One region of the Streptomyces sp. NPDC004435 genome, then DNA from elsewhere that is predicted to be linked to it. Evidence: riboswitches for the same ligand, from Rfam matches in the RefSeq annotation. Region 1 holds a riboswitch; each other region holds the start of a gene.
What was found. Region 1 has a riboswitch for cobalamin ahead of ACFYT9_RS18870 (hypothetical protein). Riboswitches for the same ligand answer to the same signal wherever they lie in the genome.
Positions count from the first base shown of each region.

Region 2: it holds a riboswitch for cobalamin, as region 1 does, so the genes downstream of both, cobN (cobaltochelatase subunit CobN) here and ACFYT9_RS18870 (hypothetical protein) in region 1, are expected to answer to the same signal.
Region 3: it holds a riboswitch for cobalamin, as region 1 does, so the genes downstream of both, ACFYT9_RS35960 (energy-coupling factor ABC transporter permease) here and ACFYT9_RS18870 (hypothetical protein) in region 1, are expected to answer to the same signal.
Region 4: it holds a riboswitch for cobalamin, as region 1 does, so the genes downstream of both, ACFYT9_RS20345 (acyl-CoA thioesterase) here and ACFYT9_RS18870 (hypothetical protein) in region 1, are expected to answer to the same signal.

Region 1 covers NZ_JBIAMB010000009.1:258,777-262,567, reverse strand. The annotation lists gene mmsB (3-hydroxyisobutyrate dehydrogenase) at 1-621, shown strand, start outside; gene ACFYT9_RS18875 (enoyl-CoA hydratase) at 618-1,391, shown strand; cobalamin riboswitch at 1,491-1,640, shown strand; gene ACFYT9_RS18870 (hypothetical protein) at 1,779-3,371, shown strand; gene ACFYT9_RS18865 (hypothetical protein) at 3,368-3,791, shown strand, end outside.
Region 2 covers NZ_JBIAMB010000002.1:105,291-109,081, reverse strand. The annotation lists gene ACFYT9_RS03675 (cobalamin biosynthesis protein CobG) at 1-1,013, opposite strand, end outside; cobalamin riboswitch at 1,093-1,228, shown strand; gene cobN (cobaltochelatase subunit CobN) at 1,270-3,791, shown strand, end outside.
Region 3 covers NZ_JBIAMB010000029.1:35,756-39,546, reverse strand. The annotation lists gene dhaK (dihydroxyacetone kinase subunit DhaK) at 1-287, shown strand, start outside; gene dhaL (dihydroxyacetone kinase subunit DhaL) at 295-930, shown strand; gene ACFYT9_RS35965 (PTS-dependent dihydroxyacetone kinase phosphotransferase subunit DhaM) at 927-1,334, shown strand; cobalamin riboswitch at 1,528-1,722, shown strand; gene ACFYT9_RS35960 (energy-coupling factor ABC transporter permease) at 1,751-2,446, shown strand; gene ACFYT9_RS35955 (energy-coupling factor ABC transporter substrate-binding protein) at 2,446-2,790, shown strand; gene cbiQ (cobalt ECF transporter T component CbiQ) at 2,797-3,546, shown strand; gene ACFYT9_RS35945 (ATP-binding cassette domain-containing protein) at 3,543-3,791, shown strand, end outside.
Region 4 covers NZ_JBIAMB010000010.1:237,866-241,656, reverse strand. The annotation lists gene ACFYT9_RS20350 (ABC transporter permease) at 1-1,428, shown strand, start outside; cobalamin riboswitch at 1,525-1,683, shown strand; gene ACFYT9_RS20345 (acyl-CoA thioesterase) at 1,754-2,197, shown strand; gene ACFYT9_RS20340 (DedA family protein) at 2,232-2,717, opposite strand; gene ACFYT9_RS20335 (helix-turn-helix domain-containing protein) at 3,010-3,612, opposite strand; gene ACFYT9_RS20330 (Cmx/CmrA family chloramphenicol efflux MFS transporter) at 3,736-3,791, opposite strand, start outside.

The sequences.
Region 1 (3,791 bases):
GTGGCGGACGCCCGTGCCGCGCACGAGGCGGTGGTGGCGGCCGGTCACCGGGGGCTCGACGCCCCCGTGTCGGGCGGTGTCGTGGGGGCGGAGGCGGCGACGCTCACCTTCATGGCCGGCGGTGGCGCGGAGGAGTTCGCCGCCGCCGAGCCGCTGCTCGGCGCCATGGGCAGGAAGGTCGTGCACTGCGGCGGGCCGGGGGCCGGACAGGCAGCGAAGATCTGCAACAACCTCATCCTCGCGGTGTCGATGATCGGTGTCAGCGAGGCGTTCGTCCTCGCCGAGAGCCTCGGCCTCGACCACCAGGCCCTCTACGACGTCGCCTCCACGGCCTCGGGCCAGTGCTGGGCGCTGACCGTCAACTGCCCTGTCCCCGGGCCGGTCCCCACCAGCCCCGCCAACCGCGCGTACCGGCCCGGGTTCGCCGCCCCGCTGATGGCGAAGGACCTCGGCCTCGCCGCCAACGCCCTGCGCGCGGGAGGCGTGGACGCGCCGCTCGCGCTCAAGGCGGCGGCCATGTACACCGCGTTCGCCGAGGGCGCGGGCGCGGAACTGGACTTCTCGGCCATCGTCCGCACCCTGCGGCCGGTGGAAGCCGACCCGAACGGAGCCTCCGCGTGACCTACGAGACGATCCTGCTGGAACGGAAGGGCCGCGTCGCCCTCCTCACCCTCAACCGGCCCGAGGCCCTGAACGCGCTGAACCTCCGGCTCATGACCGAGGTCGTGGCCGCCACGGAGGAGCTGGACCGGGACCCCGAGGTCGGCTGCATCGTGATCACGGGCTCGGCCAGGGCCTTCGCCGCGGGCGCGGACATCAAGGAGATGCGGCCGCGGAGCTACATGGACATGTACCTCTCGGACTGGTTCACCGCGTGGGACCGCGTCGGGCAGCTCCGCACCCCCACCGTCGCGGCGGTGGCCGGCTACGCCCTGGGCGGAGGCTGCGAGCTGGCCATGCTGTGCGACGTCCTCCTCGCCGCCGACACGGCGAAGTTCGGCCAGCCCGAGATCAAGCTCGGCGTGATCCCCGGGATCGGCGGCTCCCAGCGCCTCACCCGGGCGGTCGGCAAGGCGAAGGCCATGGAGCTGTGTCTGACCGGCCGCACCATGGACGCGGAGGAGGCCGAGCGGGCCGGTCTCGTCTCCCGGATCGTCCCCGCCGCCGATCTGCTCGCCGAGGCCCTCACCGTGGCCACCGCCATCGCGGACATGTCCAAGCCCGTCGCCATGATGGCCAAGGAGGCCGTCAACCGCTCCTTCGAGACCACGCTCACCGAAGGCGTGCGGTTCGAACGGCGCCTCTTCCACGCCGTGTTCGCCACCGCCGACCAGAAGGAGGGCATGTCGGCCTTCGTGGACAAACGCGCACCCCGCTTCGACCACACCTGAGCACTCCCCTCGCCTCGGGTCGTGGTGGCAGGCGTCCCGAGGCGCCGGATGTGGCGTGCACCGCATCTGACCAGGCTGGAAACCCTCGTACGAAGATGCATAGGATGCGCCCGTTCCGCCTGTGGCGGAGGACAACTGAATGCCCGCCAATCAGGGGAAAGCCGGTGCAAATCCGGCACTGACCTGCAACCGTGAGCGTCGCGTCCCGCGCCGCGAGTCGGATCACCCGTTGGAGGGCCTCCTGCTTCTCACTGCCATGGTCTGCGGTGACGGAGCCCGGGCGACGACTGTCCGGAACCGGCCGCACGCGAGAGCGAGCGCGCGGGTTCCCGCCGTCGCGGCCTTCCGGGGCCCGTCACCGCGGGCCCCGTCGAAGGGATCTGTGCCATGCCCGGCGCCAGACCACCGGTCAAGCTCGCCGCCTCTCTCGGAGCCGGGGGCACGTTCCTCGCCGCCGTCCTGATCTCCTCCGGGGGCGGCGCGGTCGCCGCGCCTCAGCCCACGGCCGCCGCCGACGCCGCCCGCTGGCAGGCGGGCGAGCTCGTCGACGGCGGCATCCCGTTCTTCTCCGGGTCCGACTGGGGTCTGACCATCGACACCCTCGTCGCGCTCAAGGCGACGGGGGCGGACGACAAGGCGGCCGACGGGATCGTGGCGGCCCTCAAGGCGCACGTGCGCGACTACAACAGCAACGACGCCTGGGGAAAGCCCGGCCACCGCATATCGGGTGCCACGGCCAAGCTCCTCTACGCCGCCGTGGCCGCGGGGGAGGACCCCGCGAAGTTCGGGGCGTACGACCTCCGTCAGGAGACGGTCGACCTCATAGCCGGTCCTTCGGCCGGGCTGGAGAACGGCCGGCTGAAGGACAAGATCGTCGAGGGCAGCGAGACCGCGAACACCTTCGGCCAGTCCCTGGCCGTGCTGGGCCTGGCCCGCAGCGGCGACGTCCCGCAGAACGCCGTCGACTTCCTGATCGACCAGCAGTGCGCGGCCGGTGGCTTCCGGCTCTACCCGTACGCCTTCGGCGGCGACACCGTCACCGGGGACTGCGACGCCCAGGGGGCGGACGCGGTGCTCGACCCGGACTCCACGGCCATGGCGGTCCAGGCGCTGCTGGCCGCGGCCGAGGACGGCGCGGAGGGTGCCGCCGCGGCCGCGGCGAAGGGCGGTGACTGGCTGGCCGGGATCCAGAACGCCGACGGCTCGCTGAACGGCTCCGGCCCCACGGACTTCCCCAACGCGAACAGCACCGGTCTCGGCGGTCAGGCCCTCGCGGCCACGGGGCACCAGGCCGAGGCCGACGAGGCGGCCTCCTGGATCAAGGCGCACCAGCTCACGGCGTCGACCGCGGGCGCCGCGTCCGCAGAGGCCGGCGCCATCGCCTACAACGACGAGGCGCTCGCGGGCGCCAAGACGGACGGCATCCCGGAGTTCCAGCGCGACCAGTGGCGCCGCTCCACGCCGCAGGCCCTGCTCGCCCTCGCGCAGATCCCGCTGGGGAAGGTCGGCGTCACGACGCCCGACCCGGGTCCCGACCCGAGTGACACGCCGACGAAGGACCCCTCGAAGACCCCGAGCGGCACGCCCTCCCGGACCACCTCGGGCGAGCCGTCCCGCACGCCGAGCCACACCGCCGGCACCCCGAGCGGCACCGCCGGTACGCCCTCCGGCACGCCGACCGCTACGCCGTCGCGCACCGCGAGCGGTACCGCCGGCACGCCGACCGGCAGCCCGTCCCACTCCGCCGGCGGCACGCCGTCGCGCACCGCGTCCGGAGCGACCACGTCGCCGACGGACACCACCGCGCCCTACCAGGGCTCCGGTTCGGGTTCCGGTTCGGGATCCACCGGTGGCGGCGGCGCGCTGGCCAGCACGGGCAGCGGCGGCGTCCTGCTGCTCGGCGGCGGCGCCGCGGCGCTGACCGCGGCCGGCTACGCCGCGCTCCGCGCAGGCAGGCGCAGGCAGGGGTCCCACACGTGACGTCCACGACGCCACGGGGGCAGCGGCTCCGCTCGGGGCTGCTCGCCCTCGCCCTTCTCCTCGGCACGGCCGGGTTCGGCCTGGCCTCGGCGCCGGCCGCGTACTCCGTCGACCAGAGCCGCGGCACCCCGGGGTTCTGCCCGGACGACGACGGCGTCACCGTCGTCATCGACTTCCAGGAGCTCGGCGGACCGCTCATCATCCGCTGTGCCCGGGGCAGTCAGTCGACCGGGCATGCCGCGCTGAAGAACGCCGGCATCCAGATCGCCGGCACCAACCGCTGGGGCGAGGCGTTCATCTGCCGCATCGAGGGCAAGCCGGGACCGGGCAGCGAGCCGTGCATCGACACCCCGCCGGCGTCCGCCTACTGGTCCTACTGGCATGCCCCGAACGGCGGGAACTGGACGTACAGCCAGTGGG
Region 2 (3,791 bases), on a different contig from region 1:
CCGGTGCAGGCGGTGACGCCGGTGCCCGGGTCGGTGGGATCGGTGATCAGGCCGAGGGCGCCGAGCGCGGCGAGCCGGCCGGATACCGCCGGCGGGGCGGCCAGGACCACGACCACCCCGCGCCACGGGGTGAGCCGCACCTCGGCCGCGCCCTCGCCGAGCGCCCGCAGCCGGGCGGCGGTCAGCCGGCCGAGGGGGGCGAGGACGTGCAGGGCGTGGTCACCGAGCGGGCCGGGTGCGGGCGGCGGCGCCGTCGGGGGAGTGAAGGGGGGTACGGGCTCCGCGGTGATCCCCGCGCGGGCCAGGGCGCCGGCCCAGTCCGGGAGGTGCCCGGGCGGGAGCTCGCGCGGGCGCCACGCGCCGGTGCCGGCCGCGTCGGCGGCGTCGAGGAAGGCGAGGGCGCAGGCGAGCGCGGCGGGCACGGCGTCGGCGGCGGGCAGCCGGAAGGTCCGGGAGCCGGCCGTGAGGAGCGCGGCGCCGTCCGGTGCTGCGACCAAGGTCACATCGCCGCCGAGGCCGGTGACGTCGCCGCGTCCGTCGTCGAGGACGAAGAGGAAGCGGCCGGAGAGGGCCGCCGCGCGGGGCTCCGCGCAGAGCGCCGCGTCCAGGGCCCGGGCCCACAACTGCACGTCGGCGTGGCCGAGTCCGTCGAGTCCGGCGGCGGGGGAGGCGACGATGTTCCGGACCCGCTCGTGGGTGGGGGAGGGCAGCAGTCCCGCCTCGTCGAGGAGCGCGGCGAGCCGGCCGCCGCAGTCCTCGGTCAGCCCGCGCAGCTCGGCGTTGCCGCGGGAGGTGACGGAGAGGCCGCCGTCACCGAGCTCCTCGGCCGCGCCGGCCAGGACCGTGAGCTGATGCCTCGTCAACCGCCCGGCGGGGAGCCGGAGTCGGGCGAGGAAACCGTCGGCGGCGGCGTGCAGCCGGAGCGCCCCCGGGCACGCGTCGCCTCGGTCCCGTATGCGAAGTTCGCCCGCTTCGGGCGGACTGGGTGGGGTCGGCGGCATGGCGGCGAGCATACCCACGCGAGAACGGGCCGCCACCGAGTGTGATCCGGCCGACTTCCCGGCCCCCTCCGGCTCCCGGAGACCACGATCTACTATGCAGAGCGGCATGGGGTCCCAGGACCCCGGGGAGGAAGCCCGGTGAGAATCCGGCGCGGTCCCGCCACTGTGAGCCCGAGCCGGCGACGGCCCGGGTGAGTCAGGAACTCCCCCGCCGTCCATACGACCACCCGGGGCGCGGACAACCCCGAGGAAGGGCCTGAGCCTCGCCATGCTCCTGCTGCTGTCGCACTCCGACACCGACCTGCTCAGCGCCCGGGCGGCGAACGCCGCCGCGCCCGAGGGCCCGGTCGCGTACCGCTTCGCCAACCCCTCCCGGCTCCCGCTCGGCGACCTCCCCGGTCTCCTCGACGGCGCCGAGCTGGTCGTCGTCCGCCTCCTCGGCGGCGTCCGCTCCTGGCAGGAGGGCCTCGACGCGGTCCTCGCCACCGGAAAGCCGGTCGTCGTCCTCAGCGGCGAACAGGCCCCCGACGCCCAGCTGATGGCCGCCTCCACCGTGCCGATCGGCGTCGCCACCGAGGCCCACGCCTACCTCGCCCACGGCGGCCCCGCCAACCTGGAGCAGCTGGCCCGCTTCCTCTCCGACACCGTGCTCCTCACCGGCCACGGCTTCGAGGCCCCGGCCGCCGCCCCCACCTGGGGCCCGCTGGAGCGCGCCGCGAAGGACGTGACCGGCCCGACGATCGCCGTGCTCTACTACCGCGCCCACCACATGAGCGGGAACACCGCCTTCGTCGGCGCCCTCTGCGACGCGATCGAGGACGCCGGGGCCCGCCCCCTCCCGCTGTACGTGGCCTCCCTGCGCGCCCCCGAGGAGGAGCTGCTCGCCGTCCTGCGCGGCGCCGACGCCGTCGTCACCACCGTCCTCGCCGCCGGCGGCACCAAGCCGGCCGCCGCCCAGGCCGGCGGCGACGAGGAGGCGTGGGACGCGGGCGCGCTCGCCTCGCTCGACGTGCCGGTGCTCCAGGCGCTGTGCCTCACCGGCTCCCGCTCCGCCTGGGAGGAGAACGACGAGGGCCTGTCGCCGCTCGACGCGGCCAGCCAGGTCGCCGTCCCCGAGTTCGACGGCCGCCTCATCACCGTCCCCTTCTCCTTCAAGGAGATCGACGCCGACGGCCTGCCCGCCTACGTCGCCGACGCCGAGCGGGCCGCCCGCGTGGCCGGCATCGCCGTCCGCCACGCCCGCCTGCGGCACATCCCGAACGCCGAGAAGAAGCTCGCGCTCGTCCTCTCCGCGTACCCGACCAAGCACTCCCGCATCGGCAACGCCGTCGGCCTCGACACCCCCGCCTCCGCCGTCGCCCTGCTGCGCCGGCTGATCGCCGAGGGGTACGACTTCGGCCCCGAGGCCGAGCTGCCCGGCCTCGTCTCCGGCGACGGCGACGAGCTGATCTACGCCCTGATCGAGGCCGGCGGCCACGACCAGGAGTGGCTCACCGAGGAGCAGCTGGCGAAGAACCCGGTCCGCATCCCGGCCGCCGACTACAAGCGCTGGTACGCCGAACTCCCCGCCGAGCTGCGCGAGCAGGTCGAGGAGCACTGGGGACCGGCCCCCGGCGAGATGTTCCTCGACCGGTCCCGGAACCCGGAGGGCGACATCGTCCTCGCCGCGCTCCGCCGCGGGAACCTCCTCGTCCTCATCCAGCCGCCGCGCGGCTTCGGCGAGAACCCGATCGCGATCTACCACGACCCGGACCTCCCGCCGTCCCACCACTACCTCGCCGCCTACCGCTGGATCGCGGCCCGCGCGGAGGACGGCGGCTTCGGCGCCGACGCCATGGTCCACCTCGGCAAGCACGGCAACCTGGAGTGGCTGCCCGGCAAGAACGCCGGCCTCTCCGCCGCCTGCGGCCCCGACGCGGCCCTCGGCGACCTGCCGCTCGTCTACCCGTTCCTCGTCAACGACCCGGGCGAGGGCACCCAGGCCAAGCGGCGCGTCCACGCCACCCTCGTCGACCACCTCGTGCCGCCGATGGCCCGCGCCGACTCGTACGGGGACATCGCGCGCCTGGAGCAGCTGCTCGACGAGTACGCGCAGATCTCCTCCATGGACCCGGCGAAGCTGCCCGCGATCCGCGCCCAGATCTGGACCCTGATCCAGGCCGCCAAGCTCGACCACGACCTCGGCATGGCGGAGCGGCCCGACGACGACGGCTTCGACGACTTCCTGCTGCACGTCGACGGCTGGCTGTGCGAGGTCAAGGACGCCCAGATCCGCGACGGCCTGCACGTCCTCGGCGGCGCCCCGGAGGGCGAGGCCCGGGTCAACCTGGTCCTCTCCATCCTGCGCGCCCGCCAGATCTGGGGCGGCACGCAGGCCCTGCCCGGCCTGCGCGAGGCCCTCGGCCTGGACGAGTCCGCCGCGACCCGGACCACCGCCGACGAGGCGGAGGCGAAGGCCCGCGAGCTGGTCGAGGCGATGGAGGCCGCCGGCTGGTCCCTGGACGCGGTCCCGGCGGTCGCCGGCGACCACGGCCCTGAGGTCCAGGCCGTGCTCCGCTTCGCCTGCGAGCAGGTCGTGCCGCGCCTCGCCGCCACCACCGACGAGCTGGGCCACGCCGTGCACGCCCTGAACGGCGGCTTCGTCCCGGCCGGCCCGTCCGGCTCCCCGCTGCGCGGCCTGGTCAACGTGCTGCCGACCGGCCGGAACTTCTACTCCGTCGACCCGAAGGCCGTGCCGTCCCGGCTCGCCTGGGAGACCGGCCAGGCGCTCGCCGACTCCCTCCTGGAGCG
Region 3 (3,791 bases), on a different contig from region 1:
AGGTCGCCGTCGACGCGGTCCTCGACGACCTGCGGCCGTCGGATCCGGTGCTGCTGCTGGTGAACGGCATGGGGGCGACGCCACTGCTGGAGCTGTACGGGTTCAACGCCGAGGTGCGGCGGGTCCTCGACGCGCGCCGGGTGCCGGTGGCGCGGACGCTGGTCGGGAACTACGTGACCTCGCTCGACATGGCGGGGTGCTCGGTGACGGTGTGCGCGGCGGACGAGGAGCTGCTGCGGCTGTGGGACGCGCCGGTGTCGACGGCCGCGCTGCGATGGGGCCGGTGAGGGGACGATGACGGAGACGTACGGCGCCGCGTTCGCGGTGCGCTGGATGGCGGCCGTGGCGGCGGCGGTGGAGCGGGAGGCCGGGCGCCTGACCGAGCTGGACGCGGCGATCGGCGACGCGGACCACGGCGCCAATCTGCGGCGCGGGTTCGCCGCCGTCGCCGACACGCTGGCGAAGGAGCCGCCCGCGACACCGGGCGCGGTCCTCGTGACCGCCGGGCGGCAGCTGATCTCCACGGTGGGCGGGGCCTCGGGGCCGCTCTACGGGACGCTGTTGCGCCGGGCCGGCAAGGCGCTCGGCGAGGGCGGGGAGGTCACGCGGGCCGAGCTCGCGGACGCGCTCGCGGCCGGGGTCGCCGCCGTCGGGCAGCTCGGCGGAGCCGTACCGGGCGACAAGACGATGCTGGACGCGCTGACCCCCGCCGTGGCGGCGCTGCCCGAGTCCTTCGCCGCGGCGCGCGCCGCGGCCGACGAGGGCGCGCTCGCGACCGTCCCGCTGCGCGCCCGCAAGGGCCGGGCCAGCTATCTCGGGGAGCGGTCGGTCGGCCACCAGGATCCGGGGGCGACCTCCTCGGCGCTGCTCTTCGCCGCGCTGGCGGAGACGGCGGAGGCGGCCGGAACAGGAGAGGGGGCGGGGCGGTGAGCGGGGGCAGGGTCGGGATCGTGCTGGTCTCGCACAGCGGCGCCGTCGCGGAGGCGGTCGCCGACCTGGCCCGGGGGCTCGCCGGCGGCGGCGACCTGGCGCCGGTCGCGGCGGCGGGCGGCGGGCCCGGCGGAGGGCTCGGCACCAGCGCCGACCTGATCGCCGAGGCCGCGAAGGCCGTCGACGCGGGCGCCGGGGTGGCCGTCCTGGTGGACCTGGGCAGTGCCGTACTGACGGTGAAGGCGCTCCTCGCGGAGGGCGACGAGCTTCCGGAGGGCACCCGGCTGGTGGACGCGCCCTTCGTGGAGGGCGCGGTGGCCGCGCTGGTGACGGCGAGCGCCGGCGGGGACCTGGACGCGGTCGCGGCGGCGGCCTCGGAGGCGTACGCCTACCGCAAGGTCTGACGCCCGCAGGTAAGCGGGGCGCCCCGGCCGGGTTCCACGCCGCCGGGGCGCCCTCGTCCGAGCAGCAGCAACGCACTAGGACACGTCCACGCTAGTGCGGGGGTCTGACAACGGGTCCCGCACGGCGCCGGGCCTTGGGAGATGTCCGAGCGCGAGTGACCGACCCCGCATTGTGATGAGGCAGGTCAACACACTAATGTCGCACCGCCTTGGTGTTCGGGAAACCGGTGCAGTACCGGTGCGGCCCTCGCCACTGTGATCGGGAGGTCCGGCTCCATCCCCTCGGGGAAGCCACTGTTCCGCCGCGGGAGACCGTCGCGGGATGGGAAGGCGGAGTCGGGCGTCATGACCGTCAGCCAGGAGACCGGCCAGGGCGCGTTGTCCATCCACGAGGTGCTGGAGAGGGTCTCCCGATCATGCATATCGCCGAGGGGTATCTGCCCCCCGTCCATGCGGCCGCCTGGGGCGTCGCATCGGCCCCGTTCGTCGTCCACGGCGTCCGCGCGCTCACCCGCGAGGTGCGCGCCAACCCCGAGTCCACCCTGCTGCTCGGCGCCGCCGGCGCCTTCACGTTCGTCCTGTCCGCGCTCAAGCTGCCGTCGGTGACGGGCAGTTGCTCCCACCCTACGGGTACGGGACTGGGCGCGATATTGTTCCGGCCGCCGATCATGGCGGTCCTCGGCACCATCACGCTCCTCTTCCAGGCGCTGCTGCTCGCCCACGGCGGGCTGACCACGCTGGGGGCGAACGTCTTCTCGATGGCGATCGTCGGCCCCTGGGCGGGGTACGGCGCCTATGTGCTGCTGAAGCGGTCCGGGGCGCCGCTGATGGTGAGCGTCTTCTTCGGCGCGTTCGTCGCCGACCTGTCCACCTACTGCGTGACCAGCGTCCAGCTGGCCGTCGCTTTCCCCGACCCGGGCACCGGCATCGCGGGGTCGCTGGCGAAGTTCGGCTCCATCTTCGCGGTGACGCAGATCCCGCTCGCCGTGAGCGAGGGCCTGCTGACCGTGCTGGTGGTGCGGCTGCTCATGCAGTCCAGCAAGGGTGACCTGCTGCGTCTCGGCGTGCTCACCCGGACGGAGTCGAAGCGACGCGAGGAGGCGGCGGCGTGATGAGCCGGAACGCGAAGATCAACACCCTGCTGCTGGCGCTCGTGGCGGCGCTGGCGGTCCTGCCCCTGGTGCTCGGGCTCGGCGACCACAAGGAGGAGCCGTTCGCCGGCGCGGACGCGGAGGCCGAGACGGCGATCACCGAGATCAAGCCGGACTACGAGCCGTGGTTCAGCCCGCTCTACGAGCCGCCGTCCGGCGAGATCGAGTCGGCGCTGTTCGCCCTCCAGGCGGCCCTCGGCGCCGGTGTCCTCGCCTACTACTTCGGCGTGCGGCGCGGTCGCCGGCAGGGCGAGGAGCGGGCCGCGGCCCGTGAGGAGAGCGGCGCCCCGGGCGCGGACGCGTAGCCGCGGATGCTGCCGATCGACGCGGCGGCGCACAGCAGTCGCTGGCGCCGCCGTCATCCGGCGGAGAAGGCCGCGCTCGGCTTCGGTCTGACGCTCTGCGCGGTGTGTCTGCCGCCGTGGCCGGGGGCGCCCCTGATCGCGGCGGCCACCCTCGCCGTCCTGCTCGGCCCGGCCGGTGTGCCGGGCCGGCAGCTGTGGCGGGCCTTCCGGATCCCCCTGGGCTTCTGCGTCACCGGAGCCGTTCCGCTGCTGTTCGCGGTGGGCGGGCCCGGGGGCGCCGTGGCCTGGGCTCCGGACGGGCCCGTGCACGCCGGAGAGCTGCTGCTGCGGACGGCGTCGGCCTCGCTGGGCGTGCTGCTGTTCGCGTTCACCACACCGGTGTCGGACGTGCTGCCGCGCCTGGTCGGGGCCGGGGTGCCGGCGCCGGTGGTGGACGTGGCCCTGGTGATGTACCGGATCGTCTTCCTGCTGCTCGACGCCCAGGCCAAGGTGCGTCAGGCGCAGGCGGCGCGGCTCGGGGCAACGACCCGGGCGGCCGTGTGGCGGTCGCTGGCCGGGCTCGGCGCGACCTCGTTCGTGCGGGCCTTCGACCGGGCGCAGCGGCTCCAGACCGGTCTCGCCGGGCGCGGTTACGACGGGACGCTGCGGGTGCTGCTGCCCGAGGCCCCGGTCTCCCGCCCGTTCCTCGCGGCGACGGCCGGCCTCCTCGCGGGGCTCGTCGCCCTCACCCTCGTACTGGAAAGGTTCCTCGCATGACGGCCCCCACCCCGGTCGTGGAGTTGGTGCGCGCGGGTTTCGCGTACGAGGACGGGCCGGCCGTCCTCTCCGGTGTCGCCTTCGCGGTGACGGAGGGCCGGGCGATCGCGCTGCTCGGGCGCAACGGCGGCGGGAAGACGACGCTGCTGCGGCTGCTGAGCGGCGGGCTGCGCTGCGGGGAGGGGGCGCTGCTCCTGGACGGTACGGAAGTGGCGTACGACCGGAAGGGGCTGACCCGGCTGCGG
Region 4 (3,791 bases), on a different contig from region 1:
GGCACGACCGCCGGTGTGCTCGTCGGCCATCTGCTCGCGGTGCCCGTGCTGGCCGAGGCGGAGGAGGTGTACGGCACCTCCTCCCTGGCCGTGACGCCCTCCGTCGACCTGGCGGTGATCGCCGGGGTGCTCGGTCTGGTGGCGGCGACCGCGTGGGCGAGCGCCTGGCGGGCGGGCCGGCTGCGCACGGTCGACGCGCTCGCCGTCGGGCGGGCCGTACCGGCGGGGCGCGGCGGCCGGGCGGCCCGCGCGGCCGGGCGCCTGCCGCTGCCGCAGCCGGTCGCCCTGGGCCTGATGCGGCCCTTCGCCCGGCCGGTCCGCGCGCTGGCCATGGGCACGGCGATCCTGTTCGGCGCGGCCGCCGTCACGTTCACCGTGGGGATGGGCGCCTCGCTCGGCGAGGTGATGAAGGCCAGGACCCACGACGTGGCGGACGTCACCGTGCCCGAGCCGCGGCCCGCCCTCGGGCCGCCCGGCACGGCGGCGCCGGAGCGGACCCCGAAGGCCGATCCCGCCGCCGTCACCGCGGCGATCGCCGGGACCGCGGGCACCGGGAGGCAGTACAGCGCCACGACGGTACGGGCGACGGTGGCCGGCCTCACCGGGCTGGTCGAGGTGGTCGCCTTCACCGGCGACGCCTCCTGGGGCGGCTACACGATGGTCTCGGGCCGCTGGTTCGGGAAGCCGGGCGAGGCCGTGGTCCCGACCCCCTTCCTGACCGCGACCGGCACCCGCGTCGGCGACACGGTCACCCTGAGCGGCATGGCCGAACCGGTCACGGTACGGATCGTGGGCGAGGTCCTCGACCCGCGCAACGACGGCATGCAGGTGTTCACCGACTTCGCGACCGTCGCCCCCGCGCACCCCGACCGGACCTCGACGAGCCACCATGTCGCGGTCGCCCCGGGCACCGGCGTACCGGCCTACGTCGAGGCGCTGAACGCCCGCCTGGCCCCCCTGGGACTCACCGCACGGGCCGGCGCGCTCCGCTCGGGCGGCGACATGGTCGTCACGCTCAACGCGCTGGCCGCGCTCCTGACCCTGGTCCTCGTCACCGTCGCCGCGCTCGGCGTCCTCAACGGCGTGCTGCTCGACACCCGCGAGCGCGTCCGGGAGATCGGGGTGCACAAGGCGCTCGGCATGACCCCCCGTCAGACCGTGGCGATGGTCCTCACCTCGGTCGCCGTGACCGGGACGGTCGCGGGCGTCCTGGGCGTGCCGCTCGGGGTCGCCCTGCACGGCCGGATCATGCCCGCGATGGCCGACGGCGTGGGGCTCCGCCTCCCGGCCTCCGTCGTCGACGTGTACGGCGCGGCCGAACTCCTCCCCCTGGCCCTCGGCGGGCCGCTCATCGCCGTCTTGGGGGCCCTCCTCCCCGCCGGGTGGGCGGCCAGGACCCGCACGGCCACGGCTCTGCGCACGGAATAGCAGGTCAAGCCGGGGGGAGGGTCCGCGGGGGCGGCGGCGGCGCGTACGCTGGCAGGTGCAGCTGGTTCGCCCCCGTCAGCCGTACGGGACGCGTCGTAAGAGGGAACCCGGTGGGAATCCGGGACTGCCCCGCAGCGGTGAGCGGGAACGACCGCCGTCCTACGCACTGGGTCCTGGAAGGGTCTGGGAAGCGACGGCCAGTAGGGGTTCCGCCGGGTGGAGATCCGGTGGGCGGGCCCGCGAGTCCGAAGACCTGCCCGCTGTCCGCGCGCCGGCGACCCGTGCGCGCGGTGCAGCCCGCCGCGACTCGCGAAGGAGAGTTGACGTGGCCGATCGTGCCGTCTCCGCATCCCCCCGTCCCGCCAAGACCCCGGACGACTCCCGGGTGGTGCTCGCCCACATCATGAGCGAGCACGACACCAACCTGTACGGCACCATCCACGGTGGCGTCATGATGAAGCTGATCGACGACGCCGCCGCGGCGGCCGCCGGGCGTCACGCCGACGGACCGGCGGTGACCGTGTCGGTCGACCGGATGACCTTCCTCGCCCCGGTCCGGGCCGGGGACCTGCTCAGTGTGGAGGCCGGTCTGGAACGGGCGGGCAGGACCTCGATGACCGTCGGCGTCCGCGTGACCGCCGAGCGCTGGAACAGCTCCGGCCCCGCCACCGAGGTCGCGACCGCCTTCCTCACCTTCGTCGCCATAGACACCGACGGCTCCCCCCGTCCGGTGCCCGCCCTCGACGTGGTGAACGCCGGCGTCTCCTGACCGGGGTCCCGCGGCGGACGACGCGTCCCGGCCCTCAGGACTGTCCGGGCGCGTCCGCCTCAGGGGCGGTCGCCACCGCCCTGCGCCTCCGGAGGACGACGAGTCCGCACGCGGCGAGCAGGAGGACGGCCACGCCCGCCACGCCCAGTGCCGTGTGCCGGGCGAACAGCGCGCCCAGTGCGGCGATCGCGCCGATCCCGAAGACGGCGTAGAGCAGGGCCCAGGCCGCTCCGCCGACGAACAGCGCGGGAAGGTAGCGCGGCAGCGGCATCCGCATGGTGCCGGCGAGGAAGTTGGCGGCGGTCTGGAAGCCCACGGTCAGGAAGGAGACGGCCACGACGGGCGCGCCCCACCGCTGGATGGCCCGTTCGGCGCGCTGGAACTTGGCGGAGGACATCCGCTCGGCGAACCTGCCGCGCCTGGCGCCGGCGCCGGCGAGCCAGCCGACGGCGAAGGTCCCCCCGGCCCGGAGCAGAACGATCACGTACAGGGCTCCGGCCACGCGCAGGATCTCACCCACGGCGCCTCGCTCCGGTCACCCGCGGCGAGGGTCCCGCCACACCGGTCCCGCGACGGGCACCAGCCCGGTCTCCGCCTCTCACCTGCGCTCCGCCTCTGCCCGTTCCGTCGCCTGGATCCCACCGTACCGGCACCCGAACCCGCCCCCACCACCGAGCCGGACGTCCAGCAAGGTCACCCTAACCGAACGCCCGTCCACCGGACCGGGCGCACCCCGGACGCCCCACGAGCTACCCACTCCGCCCGTTCCCCACCCCTCGGCGCTCCCCCGCACCCGGACGCCCGCCTCCGGTTCACGTGCCGGAGGCGGGCGTCCGGTGCGAGGGTCGGGCACGGACGTGCATCCGCTCGCCCTGCCGCCCGAAGATGCTCAGCACCTCGACCGGCCCCTGCCCCGTGCTGCCGAACCAGTGCGGCAGGCGGGTGTCGAACTCGGCCACCTCCCCCTGGTCGAGCACCAGATCGTGGTCGGCCAGCACGAGGCGGAGGCGGCCCGAGAGCACGTACAGCCACTCGTACCCCTCGTGCGTGCACGGGTCGGGCGTGTCCCGCGTGGCGGGCAGGATCATCTTGTAGCTCTGCAGCGGTCCCGGCTGACGTGTCAGAGGCAGCACGGTGTTGCCGCCGACCGCATGGGGTTTCAGCCTGACCCGCGGATCGCCCACCTCCGGCGCGCCCACCAGCTCGTCCAGCGGGACCTGGAACGCCTGGGCGATGGGCAGCAGCAGGTCAAGGCTGGGGCGCCGCTGCCCCGCTTCCAGGCGCGACAGGGTGCTCTTGGAGATGCCGGTCGTCCTGGCGAGCGCGGCGAGGGTGACGCCGCGGGTGGTGCGGACCCTCCTGAGCCGGGGGCCGACGGCGGACAGGACCTGGGAGAGGGACGACGACTGCTGCATGTCCGTATGAGAGCCTCCGGTCCCCCAAGTCGCAACCAGGGGTGCTGCTTTCGGACCACGCGCCGCGCTCCCGGCACGGGGGCGGGCCGGGAGCGCGGCGCGGACCTGCGACGGGGGGAGCTGTCAGCCCTCGCCCGGGTGCGGGGCGCGCGCCCCGGTGCGGGTCATCGTCCGGTCGA